Linked DNA regions of Chlorobaculum tepidum TLS. The protein of the gene in region 2 interacts with the protein of the main gene of each other region in a pairwise test. Links are inferred from orthologs where the notes say so. Each region holds a gene or a part of one and is shown on either strand. Other genes may lie near its edges.

Region 1 (8,622 bases), 280 kb from region 2 along the record:
AGACGCAGGTGGTGCTGCCGATGCTGAAGAGCGACCTCTTCGACGCTCTGCTCGCGAGCGTCGAGGGCGGTCTCGAAGTCGTGCCGTTTGAGATGCAGGAGGGCGCTGCTGCGACGGTGGTGATGGCCTCGGCGGGCTATCCCGACGCATACGAGACCGGCAAGGTGATCACCATCGATCCGACAGTGAACGATATGGAGGGCGTGCTTGTTTTTCATGCCGGTACGCGCCGCGACGGCGATGCGCTGGTGACCTCCGGTGGCCGCGTGCTTTCAGTGACGGCCTGTGCCGGTTCGCTGAAAGAGGCGCTCGATCGGGTCTATCGCGCGGTGGATGCCATCGAATTCGAAGGCGCGTATTGCCGCCGCGACATTGGCGCGAAGGCGCTTTGAATCATTCGGGACATTTTTGTAGTGGGCTGTACATGAAATTACCTCGTCGCAAGTTTGAGATCATCCAGGAGCATGCCGTCAGGGATCTTCCCTACGAGTGCTGCGGCCTGCTCGTTGGCCGGAAGGTCGTTGACCATCGCGGAAACATTGACAACATCGTGGTCGAAGTCGCGCCGTGCCGGAACGTGCTCTACTACGGCAAGGAGAACGGCTTTGAAATCGCCTATAACGAATTCATCGACGTGGAGCGCGAGGCCCATAGCCTCGGTCTGGTGGTGGTCGGCTCTTATCATTCGCATATCAACTCGACTGCCGTTCCATCGAGAAACGACATCGATTTCGCCAGCGCGGGCCATTCGATGCTGATCATCTCGCTCTACGGCGGCGTGCCAAGGGAGGTCACCTCGTGGCTCCGACGCGATTCCGGCGGATTCCATCAGGAGCAGATCAAGGTAATCGCTTAAATTATGAATGAAAGAGTGAGCTCTTGTTCGCCCACTTCGTCCATCAAACCCACCGTGTTCCCTCAAAGAAGAGATGAAAATTTTTGTACATTACGCAACTGACAGTTTACCTCAAGATTTAAAAGCGGAAGACTAGTGCCAAAACGCGAGGACATCAAGTCTATTCTGGTGATTGGAGCTGGCCCGATTGTTATCGGGCAGGCGTGTGAGTTTGATTATTCAGGCACCCAGGCGTGCCGTGCGCTCAAGGAGGATGGTTACCGGGTCATTCTGGTCAACAGCAATCCCGCGACGATCATGACCGATATCGAGCTGGCCGATGCCACCTACATCGAGCCGATCACGCCCTACTATGTCACCAAGATCATCGAAAAGGAGAAGCCGGACGCGCTGCTACCGACCATGGGCGGTCAGACCGCGCTGAACACGGCGGTGAAGTTGGCCGAGTCGGGCGTGCTCGAACGCCACGGTGTCGAGCTGATCGGTGCGAAGTTCCGCGCCATCCGCAAGGCTGAGAATCGCGAGTTCTTCGGCGATGCGATGCGAAAGCTCGGCCTTGAAATGGCCAAGGGTTTCTTCGTTCGCAACGAGAAAGAGGCCAAGGAGGCGCTTGAAGAGATCGGTCTGCCGATTGTCATTCGCCCCTCTTTTACGCTCGGCGGCACGGGTGGCGGTTTCGCCGAGACCAAGGCCGACTACTACGACATGGTGCGGCGCGGTCTGGCCGAGAGCCCAATTGGCGAGGTGCTGGTCGAGGAGAGTCTGATCGGCTGGAAGGAGTACGAGCTTGAGGTGATCCGCGACCTGGCCGACAACGTCATCATCGTCTGCTCCATCGAGAACGTCGATCCGATGGGCGTGCATACCGGCGACAGCATCACGGTCGCTCCGGCGCAGACGCTCACCGACCGCCAGTATCAGGAGCTGCGTGACGCCTCGATCAAAATCATCCGCGAAATCGGCGTCGAGACCGGCGGCAGTAACATCCAGTTCGCGATCAACCCGAAGAGTGGCCGCATCGTGGTCATCGAGATGAATCCTCGCGTGTCGAGAAGCTCCGCGCTTGCCTCGAAGGCGACTGGCTTCCCGATTGCCAAGGTAGCTGCCAAGCTCGCGGTAGGCTATACGCTCGACGAGATTACCAACGACATCACCAAGACGACGCCCGCAAGCTTCGAGCCTTCGATTGACTACACCGTGGTGAAGGTGCCTCGCTGGGATTTCGAGAAGTTCAAGAATGTCGATTCGCGCCTCGGCGTGCAGATGAAGTCGGTCGGCGAGGTGATGGCTTTCGGACGCAATTTTCGCGAGGCGCTCCAGAAGTCGCTTCGCGGTCTCGAAATCGGTCGGGCCGGTCTGGGCTGCGATGGGAAGGATATCATGAACGTCATCGACATGACCCAGCAGCAGCGCAAATTCGCCAAAGAGGATCTGCTCGAAAAGATCAAGATTCCCAAGGCTGACCGGATGTTCTATCTCCGCTATGCATTCCAGGCTGGCGCAACCGTCGAGGAGATTCATCAGGCGACCGGCATCGACCCGTGGTTCCTTGACAACATCCGACAGATCGTCGAATTCGAGGACGAACTTCGACAGATGGCAGCTGGAAGCGCGGCATGACCTATCTTACCCGGATTCTCGAGACCAAGGCAAGAGAGGTTGCCGAACTGAAAAAGCTGAAACCGGAGCGCCGCTATCGTGAGGCGTGCGGCGATCTTCCGGCGACGCGCGATTTCCGCTCGGCCATTACGAGCCGTGACGGCGGCATCAATCTCATCGCTGAAGTAAAAAAGGCATCGCCCTCGCGCGGCGTGCTCGTCGAGGATTTTCGTCCGCTTGACATCGCTGCGCGCTACGCCGAACTTGGCGCGTCGGCCTTCTCCGTCCTTACCGACTCCCACTACTTTCAGGGGTCGCCAGACTACTTGAAGGCGATCACGCAGCAGTTCTCCATTCCTGTGCTCCGCAAGGAGTTCATTATCGACGAGAGCCAGATTTACGAAACCCGCCTCATGGGCGCGGATGCGGCGCTCCTCATCGTGGCGGCGCTCGAACCGTCGCAACTCCGCGACTACCTCCAGCTTTTCGCTGAACTTGGCCTGCACGCGCTGGTCGAAGTGCACGATCGCCGTGAACTTGATATTGCCATCGAGCAGGGTTCTACGATTGTCGGGGTCAACAACCGCGATCTGCGCGACTTCACCGTCGATCTCATGACCTCGGTTAACCTGAAGCGGGAGTATCCTGAAGGCGTGCTCTCCGTCGCTGAAAGCGGCCTGAAACGCCGCGACGATGTGCTGCTCATGCAGGACGCCGGCTTTGACGCTGTGCTCATCGGCGAGGGTTTGCTGGCAAGCGAGGAGTTGAGGCAGTTCTCGTGGGGTTAGGGGGAGTGGTGGACAGATAACTTCCGGAAATCTTCTCTTTTCATAGAAGACTTATAGGCCCTGTGAGACCTATAAGTCTTTTTCTTTTCTTACTCCAGCCCTTTTAATTTTTTCGCTGCGGCTACCGGATCGGGAGCGCGGAAGAAGGCGGTGCCTGCGATGAGTGCATCTGCTCCGGCATCGACTATCATCGCAGCATTCTCTTCGGTGACGCCTCCATCGACGGCAATCACCATCTCCGGATTCATCTCCATGCGCATGGCGTCGAGTTGCATGATTTTTTTGATCGCGCCGGGTATGAATTTCTGCCCGCCGAAGCCGGGGTTGACCGACATCAGGAGCACGAGATCGAGATCGGCGAGTACCGGTTCAAGCAGCGACACCGGAGTTGCGGGGTTGATTGAGACGCCAGCCTTCACCCCAAGGCTTTTGATGAGCTGGATCGTGCGGTGCAGGTGCGGGCAGGCTTCGAGGTGCACGGTAATCTGGTCGGAACCGGCCTTGGCGAAATCTTCGATATACTTGTCGGGGTCGACGATCATCAGGTGAGTATCAATCACTATGCTGGTGCACTGTTTAATCGCCTGCACGATGAAAGAGCCGAAGGTGATGTTGGGCACGAAAATGCCATCCATCACATCGCAGTGCATCCAGTCGGCACCGGCCTTTTCAGCAAGCTCGACCGAGGCTTTCAGGTTCGTGAAGTCTGCGGAGAGGATCGACGGGGCAAGCAGTGTGGTTTTTCCGGGCATAGATTCAAAATGTTAAGCGTGAATGAATTCGGTTAAAACGTTTCTCCGATTCCAAAGTTAAAGGTGAAATCGGTCAGTTTCGTCTGTGAGAAGCGCCACGGCTGCGGATTGGCGGGGTCGTGCAGCTTCCAGGCGAAGTCGAACCGGAACGGCCCGATTGGCGAACCGATGCGCAGCCCCGCGCCCCAGTCCCAGGCGAAGTCTTGCGTGAGCGAGCGGAGCGAGAAGGCGTAGGGGCCGGTTCTGTCCCAGATGTTGCCTGCGTCGGTAAAGAGCGCGATGCCCGACTCCTGGCCGAAGACCTTGAAAAACTGTATCCGGTATTCGAGGCCGAGTTCGGCCTTGATATCCGCGCCGAAGTTGGAGACTGCCGCGTTCGGGCAGCTTCCGGGGCCGAGCGTTCCGAAGACCCAGCCGCGCATACTGTTCGACCCGCCCGCGTAAAAGCGGTGATCTTCCGGCGTCGTATCGGCCTTGCCGTACGGGCTCATCCAGCCGAGGGCGATTCTGGCCGCCACCTGTCGTTTGGGTGAAAGATTTTTGGTGACGGCCAGTTGCGTGTCGAGCTTCACGTACTGGTTGTAGGGCGTTCCGAAAATCTGCGGATCAGAGTCGGTAAATCCGGCGTAGGACTTTTTATCGATGTACTTGTCGATCAGCCACAACAAGCTGCCCGACTCCTCCGCCGTCACCGAGAAGTTCCATATGGGCGACCTTTTCGACCGCGTGGATTTTTCGCGGTTCGACAGGCTATAACGAAGCCTGAAGGTTTGGTTCAGCCGGGTCTGGAGCAGGCTGTCGAGGCCGCGGTTAACCGCTACCGGATCGGCGGGATTGATGCCGATGTTTTGAGCCAAATCGTTCTTGAAGAGTTGCTGGAAACCGCGCAGCGAATCCTTGCGGGCCACTTCGAGTTCGAAGAAATCGAAGTCTAGTTTTGAAACTCTGGTCGGGCGGGTGCTGTAGGTTGCGCGAATCAGCTCCCTTTTGCTGTCGAGCAGCACCGGCAGTTTTGATTGCGCATATTCGACGGTTCCGTTGTAGTACGACCCCTGTTTACCAAGCCTCGGAATGACGAGGTCCGCCTTGATATTGAATTCATAGGGAATGAGCTTGTCGTACTGGTCGGCGCTGAGGCTGGAGAGAACGTTGGTGTCCGAGGAGAGCTGCCTGCCGTAGTTGGTCGAAAGTTTCAGCTGCTGGCCGGCGCCGAACAGGTTTCGGTTCTCATAGGAAAGCGCGCCGCCCACAAACAGGGAGCCGTAGCGATTGTCAACCAGCAGTTTGGGTTCGATCTGGTGCTTGGGAGCGGGGTCGAGATCGATGGTTATGGGAATCGCTCCGGCGCGTGCGGCATCTTTCTGCATCGAGATGGATGAGAATAGATTGGTCGATCCGAAATTTTCAAGCGTTCTCTGTTCAAGTGACTGGCGGGTCAGGGCACCCTGCTTCCAGGCGATGGCCGACGAGAACACCTTCGGCGAGAACTTCTGGTGGCCGTAAATGGTGACCGAAACGTTGTCCCGCACGAATGTCTTCGCGATTGCCGGGTTGTCTTTCTTCAGGGGATCGTGGACGAATACCTTTACCGGGCCGTAGGCGTAGCGTCCGGGGAGGCTGATGTCGAACCGTACTCCAGCATGAAGGCCAAGGGTATCGACCGTGATCCTGATGCTGTCGGGATGAAAAAAGGTATAACCGTGCTCCCGGAAAAAATCGAGGGTACGATCCCGTTCCTCGATCAGCTTTTCAACGCTGAATATCTGCTGGAGTTTCAGGAGGCTTTTTTTGAGGTAACGAGAGCGGAGATTTTCAGGTATGGAGTCCAGACCCGCGTAGCTGAGCGAATCGAGAAGGGTTGGCTGGTTTTCCCTGATCCGGATGGTGATACTCACATCACCGTTTTTGCTCCGTTTGACGGTGGGTTCGACATCGGCGAAGAAATAGCCTTTGAAGGTGTAAAGCTTGCGGATAAGGCTGATGTCTTTCTCGAAATCGTCGGCGATGAATGGTCTTCGTGCACCTGCAAAAAGCCCGGTGCCAAAGAATGAGTTGCGCGTTGAGGTGGACATGACCTCCCTGATCTCTTCGGTCGTCAGGGCTTTGTTGCCGGTGATTTTGATGCTTTTGACCTCCGGGAACACCGCAGGTTTGCCGTTTGCAGAGGACGAACTTTCTTTAGCCCTTAGCACCCCCGGTATGGAGAGAACGAGAAGCAGCCAGACTGTCATTGCCGCCCGAAGACGGCGGGAGATCATCCTCAAAAAAAAAACATCGTGCTCCGTTCTCCTCAGTTCAGAGGTTCTTCATCGCTGTAACCGAAATCTTCGTCAGTGGGGTAGTCAGGCCAGATCTCTTCAAGTGTTTCGTACAGCTCGTCGCTGTCGGGAAGATTTTCAAGATTTTCGATTACCTGCTGCGGTGCGCCTGTTCTGTTGGCGTAATCGATCAGCTCATCCTTGGTGACAGGCCAGGGAGCATCGGCAATATATCGGGCAAGATCGAGATTCCAATACATACTGACGGTAAATGGTTGATTCTGGGATGGGAAAAAGACTGTCGTGTTTTACGGCTGTTGTTGATACCTGTTTTTCCGTGTGATCGCTCGTTATGCCGTATCAGATGATGATCGGAAGAGAGCGACAATCGGAGAACTCGGTCTGAACAGACCTCACTCAGACGCTCATGTTTCAAAGTTAGCCGTTGCGGATCCACTACTTACATGGTTATCGGGGAAGCTGCAATCCTTTGTCTTAAAAGGCATTGGGGTTTTGACTCCCAAATAACAGCGTGGTTCCGATTAGGCTCACGAAATATAAAAAAAGATTTTTTGAATAATCAACGGCTAATGGGCCTCCAGCCAGTTTTTTCCGGAGCCGGTATCCACCTCCACAGGAACGTTCTTCAGCCCGCATTTCGAGGCGGCTTCGATCATGTTTCGCTCGACCATTTCCCTGAGGCGAGCCTCTTCATCCGGCGGCATCTCGAAGAGCAGTTCGTCGTGTACCTGCAGCAACATTGCCGAGCGGAATTCCCCTTTTTTCAGCTCGCGGCTGATCGAACACATGGCGAACTTGATGATATCCGCAGCCGTGCCCTGGATCGGCGTGTTCATCGTGACCCGCTCGGCAGCTTTGCGGATGTTGCTGTTGGCGCTGTTCAGGTCAGGCACGTAGCGGCGGCGGCCCATGAGCGTGGTGACATAGCCTTTTTTCTTCGCCTCCTCGATGATGGTCTGGAGCGACGAGAACATGCCGGGATATTTCGCCATGTAGGTGTCGATGATCTCTTTGGCCTCTTTTTGCGGAATGCCGAGGCGCTGGGAGAGACCAAAGGGCTGAATGCCGTAAAGCACGCCGAAGTTGACCTCCTTGGCCTTGCGTCGCATGTCGGGTGTTATCTCTTTTGTATCGAAGATGACCCGGGCCGTGGCTGCGTGGATGTCCTCGTGGTTGCGGAATGCTTCGATGAGCATCGGATCGCCTGAAAGCTCCGCCGCGATGCGCAGTTCGATCTGCGAGTAGTCCGCCGAGAGCAGAAGGTTGCCGGGATTTGACGGTATAAAGGCGCGGCGAATCTCCTTGCCAAGCTCTGTGCGGATCGGGATGTTCTGCAAATTCGGATTCGATGACGAGAGTCGTCCGGTGGCCGTGATCGACTGGTTGAACGAGGTGTGCACCCTGCCTGTCAGCGGATTGATCATCTTCGGCAGCGCCTCGATGTAGGTGCTTTTCAGCTTTTGCAAGCTGCGATATTCCAGCAGGTCGGAGGCGACGGGATGCAGCATCGCCAGCTCTTCGAGCACCTGCACGTTGGTCGAGTAACCGGTTTTGGTGGCCTTTTTCGCGGGTAGCTTCAGCACATCGAAAAGGATATGGCCGAGCTGCTTCGGCGAGTCGATGTTGAATGTCTCACCCGTCGCTTCGAAGATTCGTTCGGTCAACGTGGCCAGTTCACCGGTGACTTTGATGGAAAGCTGCTCGAGGTGCGCTGTGTCGATCGAGATCCCCTTGTGCTCCATATCGGCCAGCACCCTAACCAGCGGGAATTCGAGCTTGCGGCACACTTCGAGCAGTTCAGGCGTTTTTTCGAGCTGCTCTTCGAGCGAGTACCGGAGCCTGAGGGCGATGTCGGCGTCCTGACAGGCGTAGTCCGAGAGCTTGCGCGGCTCGACCTCGAAGATACCGATGGTCTGCTTGCCCGTGCCGACCAGCTCGGTGTACTTGGTGGTCTGCCGTCCGAGGTACAGCGCGGCCATGTCGTCGAGGTTGTGGCGAGCTTCAGGATTGAGCACATAGCTTGCGAGCATGGTGTCGAACCCGACCGGAGCCAGTTCCACGCCATACTTCTTCAGCACGAGGATGTCATACTTCAGATTCTGGCCCGTTTTGGGAATCTCGGGATTTTCAAGAAGCGGTTTCAATCTGGCGACGGTCGTTTTGGCGTCGAGACCCGGTGTGCCGAAATAGACGAAGAAGGCTTCACCGGGTTTGACCGAACAGGAGATGCCCGCGAGCTCCGCCGTAAAGGTGTCGAGGCTCGTGGTTTCGGTATCGACCGCAAAACCTCCGGAGTTTTCGAGCAGCGTCAGGAGCTTGTCAAAAGCCTCCTTACTGTCGATCAGGTG
Region 2 (8,693 bases):
CAACTTCGTCTCGCCGATCATCAAGCCAGACAACATGGAACGCGAGGACGTGCTCAAGGGCGTGCTGAAATCGTACGGTCGCTTTTACGCTCGCAAGACCTTCTTCAGCTACCCGTGGATCAAGGATCCGTATGTGCGCAAGTACATGCTCGGCTGCCTAAAAGCGTTCGCGAAGACTACGCTCACCAAGCGTTTCTACGACATCGACCGCGTCAAGACCAAGAACCGCAAGATCGAGATCGACCTCGGTTTCGACCAGTCGCGAATCCTGACGCAGGAAGAGGCGAAGAACCTGAAAGAGCGGAGGCCAGAAATGATCGCCGACATGAGCTTCGGTCTCAAGGAAGCCGGCTACCAGCGAGAGCACGACGAACACAACTGGGACGAGTTCGACGAATCAACGATCAGGGATCGTACATCCAGCACCGTCCGCAACTGCTGATCGTCAGCGACAACATCAACAGAAAACCCTCCGAACTCCGGGGGGTTTCTGTTTTTCTGATTCTCCCCTCTCTCAATCATACCAGAACGAACAGGCGACAGAAAGAGATTTCATAGTGGCAAGGATATACTCAAGACCTTCACGACGTTTTTCAACAAACACTACCTGCTCATGGAGATGCGACGGTTGGGAACGACGGATATGGAGCTCACGCCGGTCGGGTTCGGCTGCTGGGCTATCGGAGGCGCGAACTGAGCTTATGGCTGGGGAGCGCAGAGCGACCGTGACGCCATCGAGGCGATTGAGAAAGCTGTGGAGCGTGGCATCAACTGGATCGATACGGCGGCGGTGTACGGCCTCGGCCACGCCGAGGAGCTTGTAGGCAAAGCGCTGCGAGGTCTTTGCGAGAAGCCGCTGGTATTCACCAAGTGCGGGCTTGTGTGGGACGAGAACCGCGCCATCGGCGTCATCGTCTATTCGCCAATGCTTTCAGGAATGCTCACCGGCGCGATGACGCGCGAGCGGGCGCTGAACCTTCCTGCGGACGACTGGCAGCGCAACGCTTAAGCTCACCTGTCGTTATGGAGCGTAGCGGAATAGCGGTCAGGTGGAGCGCCTTGTTAGCTTTTACTGAGCATCTTTTGGGCCAATATGCCAAATGCTTCCGTCAGAGTAGGGTGCGGATGTATTGTTTCGGCGACATTTTTGAGAATTAATCGATTTGCTATAATCAATGAGGCTTCTCCTGCCAACGATGATGCGTTATTCATGCAAATGTGGACGCCTATAATTTCCGAGTTTTTTTTGTTGACCACATACTTCAGATAGCCAAAAGGCGAATTCATAACTTGAGCAGCTGCGTCAATTTTGTAATCATACACACCGGTAATAATATCATACCCTTCTTGAACGGCCTGAGCCTCTGTAAACCCTGCTGCAACAATCTCCGGCTCAGAGAATAGTACCCAGGTGTTTTTGGAAAAATCGACTTTCTGATTATTTCCCGCTGAAATATTTGCTGATGCTATATGAGCTTCATAGGTGGCAGTATGAGCAAATTTCGGCCCATGAGTGACATCGCCTGTAGCATAAATACCCTTCACGGAAGTTTCAAGATATTCATCAACGATGATCCCTTTTCGGTCGTATTTTATATCAGTCGAATCTAAATTGAGAGATTCAATATTCGGTACTTTTCCTGTAACTACAAGCACATCCTCGAAATTTTCTTTGTGCTCAGAGCCATTTGCATCTGTGAATGTCACATCAAAATGCCCATCGGACTTATTGATTTCCTGCACTTGGGATGAGGTGTAAATGTTGACTCCTAAGCTAGAAAGCTGATTGCTAATGATTGAGACAAACTCTGTCTCAACAACGCCATACAGAATGCTATCAAGCAGTTCAATGATTGTGCATTTCGTGCCTAACTTGGTAAGCATTTGAGCCAATTCAATACCGATTGGCCCCCCTCCGATAATAAGTAGTGATTCGGGAAGTTTATCTTGCGAAAAAAGTACTTCGCTTGTCAACACATCTTGAACACCATTGCCCTTGAAGGGAGGTATGAAAGAGTGAGACCCCGTGGCTATAATGGCCTTATTGAAGGTATATTTTTCTTTTCGTCCGGTATCTTTTTCGTTGATAACCAATTCATTATTAGAAACAAATTTGGCATGACCAGCAACAAACCTTAGATTTGACAAATGCTTTAACATTTGCATCGCTGCACCAGATCGTTGACTGAGAATGGTCTGCATTTTACGCATAATCTCATTCCACGCCGCTTCTCTGTCCTCTGGTGACAGAGCCTCCTGAGCAGAGTATTTGAGCTTAACAGCATACTCATCCGCCCAATGCCGGATAATCTTGGACGGAATGCAACCGACAAACAAACATGCACCTCCAAGTTTTCCAGATTCTTCAACAAGTAAAACGGTTTTGCCTTGAGAAGCTAACTGCATAGCGGCCGGGGTTCCACCAGGGCCACCTCCAATTATGATAACATCGAATTTAGTGCTCATAATAAGTCTCCTTTGAATAGTAAAAGCTAACGTTTGACAATATGAAACGGCTGGTTTTTTAGGCTACGTTCTTGTCCACCGATAAGAAAGTTGGCGCGAGAACCAAACCATCGCAAACCACTGAACCCTAACTGTTTTATATTGTGTGTTGTGTGCTTGGCGTTATTAATTTCAGTTTTTATTTTGCATTTTTAAAGGCTTTCAATCCTGCAAATTGAGCTGATTTACCCAATTCATTTTCAATCCGCATAAGTTGATTGAATTTTTCTATTCTTTCTCCTCGACAACCACTACCACTCTTAAGATGTCCAGCATTAATTCCTACTGTCAAATCGGCAATAAAACTATCAACCGTTTCTCCACTCCGATGGGAAACAAAACAATTATATGAATTTTTATATGCAAGTTCAATCGTTTCTAAAGTCTCTGTCACAGTACCTATTTGATTCAATTTTATCAGGATAGAATTTGCAACGCCTTTATTTATACCATTTAATAAAATTGATTTATTAGTACAGAACAAATCATCGCCAACAATCTCGATTTTGTTTCCGATTACATCTGTAAGATTTTTCCAACCTTCCCAGTCATTTTCAGCCATTCCATCTTCTAGTAATACAATTGGGTATTGATTTACCCAGCTTTCCCACAATTTCACCATTTCATCACTGGAAACCAATTTCTGAGTACTTTTAAAGAATTTGTATTTCCCATTTTCCCACATTTCACTTGAAGCCGGGTCAAGACAAATACTAACATCTACACTTGGCTTATAACCAGCTTTAGTAATCCCTTCTAATATCATTTCAACGGCTTGTTCATTGGATTTTAAGTCTGGAGCAAAACCGCCTTCATCTCCAACGCCAGTGCTTAATCCTTTTAACTTTAATACAGCTTTCAAGGCGTGAAAAACTTCTTCGCCCATACGGATTGATTCTCTAAACGATGGAGCGTTATGTGGAGCAATCATAAATTCCTGAAAGTCTATTGTATTGTCTGCATGTTTACCTCCATTGATGACATTCATACAGGGAACAGGCATAATGTGAGCATTACTGCCGCCTAAATATTGATATAGCGGAGTACGTGAACTTTGCGCTTTTGCACGGGCAAAAGCCATTGAAACACCAAGTATCGCATTAGCCCCTAGTTTAGATTTGTTATTAGTTTCGTCAAGTTCAATAAGAAAATAGTCCAATTCTCGTTGATTGGTAAAGTGTTTATTCTCAATGGCTTTTGCAATGGCTGAATTAACATTCTCGACAGCTTTTAAAACACCTTTACCGCCATAGCGCTTTTTGTCGCCATCTCTAAGTTCTGTTGCTTCTCTTTCTCCCGTTGATGCTCCACTTGGAACCATTGCACGAGAAATAGTACCGTCTTCAAGTTTTAAATTCACTTCAACGGTTGGGTTTCCTCTCGAATCGAGAATCTCGATAGCATTAACATTTTGAATTTTCATAACTTATTTCCTCCATTTTTTTAAAAAAAATTTTCAATCAATTTACAAAAATTAAGATGTTCAATCAATTTACAAAAATTAAGATGATGATGCGTATGTTTCTTCACCTTGCACACAATGTTTAACTCACTGGCTTGTCCATGTGTAGTGGCTTGTTGATATGCCCCTGGAAAGTGGGGGTGGTATAAGGCCACCTCTAAAAAGTCGGCAATAATATAAAGCGTTGAAATATATTGACGTAGCTGCGATATAAGTCTTGAAATATCCGTATGTTGACGTAGTACCTATCAACCCGACTGCGCTGCTATGAAAAACATCAACCCGCCTGGCTTTTTTGATGAGCATTTTCTGCTCGAACGCCTCACCAAACTCAAGGATCCGCTCGTCAAACTTGAAGCGCATATCGACTGGCAACTTTTTGCTCCCATTCTCGAAGTAGCTTTCAGCAAGCCAGCCAATCGCAAGAACATGGGTCGCCCACCGTTCGACCGGTTGATGATGTTCAAACTCCTCATTCTCCAGAGCCTGTACAACCTTTCCGACGACCAGATGGAGTACCAGATCACCGACCGTTTGAGCTTCAAGCGATTCCTTGGCCTGAAAGCGAGCGACAAGGTTCCGGACAGCAAAACCATCTGGAAATTCCGGGAAACCCTTATTCAGGAAGAACTTATCGAGGCGTTGTTTTTCCGCTTCAATCAGGCGCTCGATGAGCAGTGTATCTTTGCTCGAAACGGACAACTGGTCGATGCCAGCATTGTCGAGGTGCCGCGCCAGCGCAACAGCCGCGACCAAAACGCTCAGATCAAGCAGGGCCAGACGCCGGAAGCCTGGAAACAGAAGCCCAACAAGCTGCGCCAGAAAGATGTCGATGCCCGGTGGTTGAAGAAAACCATGTCAAGGTCGATAAAGGCACCAAACTCATCAACAACTGGATGGTAACGCCCGCCTGCAAGCACGATTCCCAAGAGCTGGAAGCGCTGCTCGAAAAACAAGATATGGGCCAGCCGCTGTACGGCGACAGCGCCTATGTCGGACAGCAAGCTATTATCGACGAGTGTGAAATGACCAATGAAGTCCACGAAAAAGGAACGAAAGGCCATCCGCTGACCGAAGAGCAAAAAGCCTCGAATCGGGTGAAATCAAAGAGCCGTGCGCGAGTCGAGCATGTGTTTGGCTTCATGACCAACTCGATGAAAGCGATGTATGTCAGAACGATCGGCTCTGTGCGGGCCGTTGCAAAGATCGGTCTGACGAACCTGACCCTACAACCTGATGCGCTGCACGCAGCTCAACAAAAAAGTGCACAACGTCTTTCTCTGGGGATAACTACGCCCTGTCGCGGCTGAAAAGCTGTTTACAGGGACAATACTGTCAATAAATAACTGCTTTGCAGGGCAGAATGGCCCTGTTTCGTTGAAATACAAAACCGGGAATATTTCAGATCACCCTTTTTAGAGGTGCCCATAATTCTCCTTTGACTGCGGCGAAGCCTTGCTTCGCTCTGTCCGTCATAACGAGCAAGCTGTGCGGCGCAAACTACGCTCCGCTTCGTTTGCGCCCAAACAAGCGCCTTGTTATGCGCTGTGTTCACGGAGTACCTGAGCATGCGTGCCACCTTTCCAGCCAGTATTTGATATTTTTACGAAATCTGTATGTTTGCAGTTTTCTCAATATAACTTAAACACCAAAGTGAACCCATGTTTAGTTTTTTTCTTAAAATTTAAGTTTTACGGGTTATCTGGTGTTTCTTCTCTCACTCCATACTCCAAAATACGCATAATATATTTATCAAGGCAATTGAGGGAAAAAAGTAAAAAACTATTTTTAGTAGGTTCTAAACTAGCAAAATATATTTTTCATGTTTCATCATTTTTTTCTTTTTTGACTTCAATGTTCAATGCCTCAAACAACGTCAGTATATTCTCATCTAATTCTGCATTACCCATGACAATCGTGTCTGTATGGATAGAAAGCAGATAGGCAACCAGCCTGAAAGCCTTGCCTTTGGGTGCTATAACTGCGGAATTTTTGACAAATTCCTTGCTGATTTGCTTATTATCTGCTTCAATATGCGTGATCTCCAACCATGCCGTTTGACCGAAGTGTATGCTCAGGTGTTTTTTGTCTTTATCCAGAAGCCTGACAACAGTCCTGTAGGGTGGATGATCGGGCTCATAATGGATGGTCACCGCTTCGAGTGTGTTTATCTCTTCATGCAACCTGTTGACCACTTCATCAATGCTTTTGTGTGCTTTTGCCGTAGCGACTTCTGCAATACTCAACTCGATATCGGCAAAATAGACGCTGCCCGATTTTCGTACATTTAATCGTTTGATATTAGTAATATCCGGCTCTGCCATGACGATGTTACGGATGGTATCGTTCATCTCTATGTCGGCTGCATCAAGCAAGGAAAGCAATCCCTCTTTTAGTACATCATAAGCGCCCTTTAGAATCATCAGTACAATGATGATCACCGAGACTTCCTGAGCATATGGGACCTTGTAATGATGGGCTACCAGACCGATGACGACGATCATCCCCGCTCCGATGTCTCCCAGCCAGTTTACCGCATCAGCTTTGACACCAGGCGATCCGAGCCGTTGTGCTGCTTTGAGCTCGAAAAAGTAGAAAGTGTACTGTATAAAGACAATCGCCAAAATGAAGCCAATCGTGGTCCAGATTGCTTCTGGAGTTTTGATACCTGCTTCAAAAAAGACCGAATGGATGATCTCATACCCTGCGTAGAGTATCCCCAAACCACCAAGGACTGCCGCCATATCTTCAAGTTTGTGCAAACCGTAGGGGAAGCGCTCGGATTTATGAGCGGCAAAAAAAAGCGCAAGGAAGATGAGCAGCGCCCCGAACACATCGGAGATGGAGTGTATACCGTCCGCGACAACGAGTGTGGAACCCATCATCCATCCCCATCCCAGTTTGGCCACTGCCAGCGTAGCATTGAGCAGTGTGGAAAAAAAGAGCCAGCGCTGTTTCTCGTCGGTTCTGCGTATATGGATGATCATTTTCTTTTCCACTTTATTTTAGGCATCCTTTCATGGCGGCCTCTGAGCCGTGATATGGCTTGCCATTATTAAATTTAAAGGCTGTCCATCTGAGTGCTGTGGGCACAAGATATTGCGACGTCATCTAAGGAATGCGCTCTTTTGTTCACCACCAATAGGGATTACAGCATTTACATGGATACCCCTTTTTAAATTTTGCCATTTATACATTTCTCATTTGTTTGCACATAACGCTTAAGCTCACCTGCCGTTATGGAACGTAGCAGAATAGCGGTCAGGTGGAGCGCCTTGTTAGCTCCTTGATATTTCATAACGAAACATCCGCACCATACAATAGAAAATATAGCCCTATTGATACAAATAATGCAATGTAACCTATGACGAGAAACTTGACAGTAAATCCAACAGTATCATTTGTACCCTTGTTTTTGACATATATTTTGTAAGCTATCAGATTTGCCAGTGAACCAAATAAACTGCCAAATCCTCCTGCATTCACGCCCCACAACAATGCCTGCCACTTGGGCGTGCAATTAGCAAACAACAGTGCTGCTGGAACATTACTCATAACCTGGCTTGCCAAGACTGAAAACAGGAAAATATGCTCAGAATGAGTGATTTTGGGACCTAAAATTACCTTGAGATTGTCGGCAATACCAAAAAAGAAAAGGAAACTAAATAATAGCGCATAATCAACATTCAGAGATTTTCGGTCAAAAATCAGCGCAAAAAGGATGACCACAACGGCACTTAAAACAGGAAGAACATGAAAGACTGCCAGGAGCACAATAGCAAGCAACACACCATAAACAAATGCTTTTTTATTTATGTTCTGAACATGGTTTTCCTGTAACACTCTTTTGGTTCTAAAAGAAAGCGAGGCAATTATTAACAAAACGAGAAACATCAAAGAAAACGGTGCTATTGTTTTGATAAATACGCCTGGGGGAACATTATAGAACCAGTAAATAAAAAGGTTTTGAGGATTGCCTACTGGTGTTAATGCCGACCCTGCATTGGCAGCCAATGCCTCGAGAATTACAAGTATTCCTTTCCTATTTACAGTAAGTGATAACGTGAGCGGTACAATAACTATTAGAGAAATATCGTTCGTTACCAGCATTGAAAGGAAAAATGTTATTACTACCAACTTTAAGGGTATGAGCTTCCCTTTCTCTATTTTTTGAGCGATTTTTAATATAGTTCCGCTTTTCAGCAGTCCATTTACTGCAATAAATAAAACAAACAGGAGAAATAGAACCTGTATTTCATTGGCTGAGTATTCTGGCAAACGCTTTATATAAACGGACGTCAACACCAAAACCACGCCAGAGCCTACCAGCAACCATTCCTTTAAGACAAAATCAATCAATGACGCTTGAACTTTCAAAAACACTCCGCTTATTGTATTTGGGGGCTAACGCCGAAGCTCAGGGGCGGACTGACCGACCGACGCGGAGCGGCGGTCGGTCAGTCCGCTGGAGCGCCTTGTTGGGCATCATTTTAGTCCGAGATCGACGAGAGCCTTATCGCTGGACCAGTATCCACCTGATACCTCTAACTTGTAGTGCTTGCCCCGCGGAACATCAAAAACAATATACCCGCGTTTCTCTACACCCGGATTCAAACTATCCAGAATACCGATGCTGCCATCAACCGACCATGCGTTGCTGCTTGTCTCATATTCGGCGCCGTTTTCGTCTATGAGCTTGAAGGGTGCGATTGTTCTCGCCTCTTTA

The links.
Region 1: the proteins of eno (region 2) and rpe interact in binary tests that used the Escherichia coli proteins (3 or more experiments, as listed by UniProt). The link is inferred for Chlorobaculum tepidum TLS from one-to-one orthologs.

Annotation. Positions count from the first base shown.
Region 1 is NC_002932.3:1,576,466-1,585,087, reverse strand. Bases 2,165-4,976 are described here. They hold rpe (ribulose-phosphate 3-epimerase), read right to left. Parts: upstream 3,996-4,976; coding sequence 3,333-3,995; downstream 2,165-3,332. Other genes in these bases: AYT24_RS07525 (BamA/TamA family outer membrane protein), read right to left, coding at 4,028-4,976; trpC (indole-3-glycerol phosphate synthase TrpC), read left to right, coding at 2,473-3,243; carB (carbamoyl-phosphate synthase large subunit), read left to right, coding at 2,165-2,476. Also shown: purD (phosphoribosylamine--glycine ligase), read left to right, coding at 1-392; AYT24_RS07545 (Mov34/MPN/PAD-1 family protein), read left to right, coding at 425-856; more of carB, read left to right, coding at 992-2,164; more of AYT24_RS07525, read right to left, coding at 4,977-6,253; AYT24_RS07520 (DUF2795 domain-containing protein), read right to left, coding at 6,286-6,513; polA (DNA polymerase I), read right to left, coding at 6,841-8,622. UniProt on the Escherichia coli protein: Catalyzes the reversible epimerization of D-ribulose 5-phosphate to D-xylulose 5-phosphate.
Region 2 is NC_002932.3:1,857,012-1,865,704, forward strand. The notes cover bases 1,787-4,669. They hold eno (phosphopyruvate hydratase), read right to left. Parts: upstream 3,929-4,669; coding sequence 2,645-3,928; downstream 1,787-2,644. Other genes in these bases: AYT24_RS08860 (dihydrolipoyl dehydrogenase family protein), read right to left, coding at 1,787-2,466. Outside these bases: bchE (magnesium-protoporphyrin IX monomethyl ester anaerobic oxidative cyclase), read left to right, coding at 1-442; more of AYT24_RS08860, read right to left, coding at 1,063-1,786; AYT24_RS08875 (cation diffusion facilitator family transporter), read right to left, coding at 5,788-6,966; AYT24_RS08880 (SLC13 family permease), read right to left, coding at 7,262-8,344; AYT24_RS08885 (DUF4352 domain-containing protein), read right to left, coding at 8,453-8,693. UniProt on the Escherichia coli protein: Catalyzes the reversible conversion of 2-phosphoglycerate (2-PG) into phosphoenolpyruvate (PEP). It is essential for the degradation of carbohydrates via glycolysis.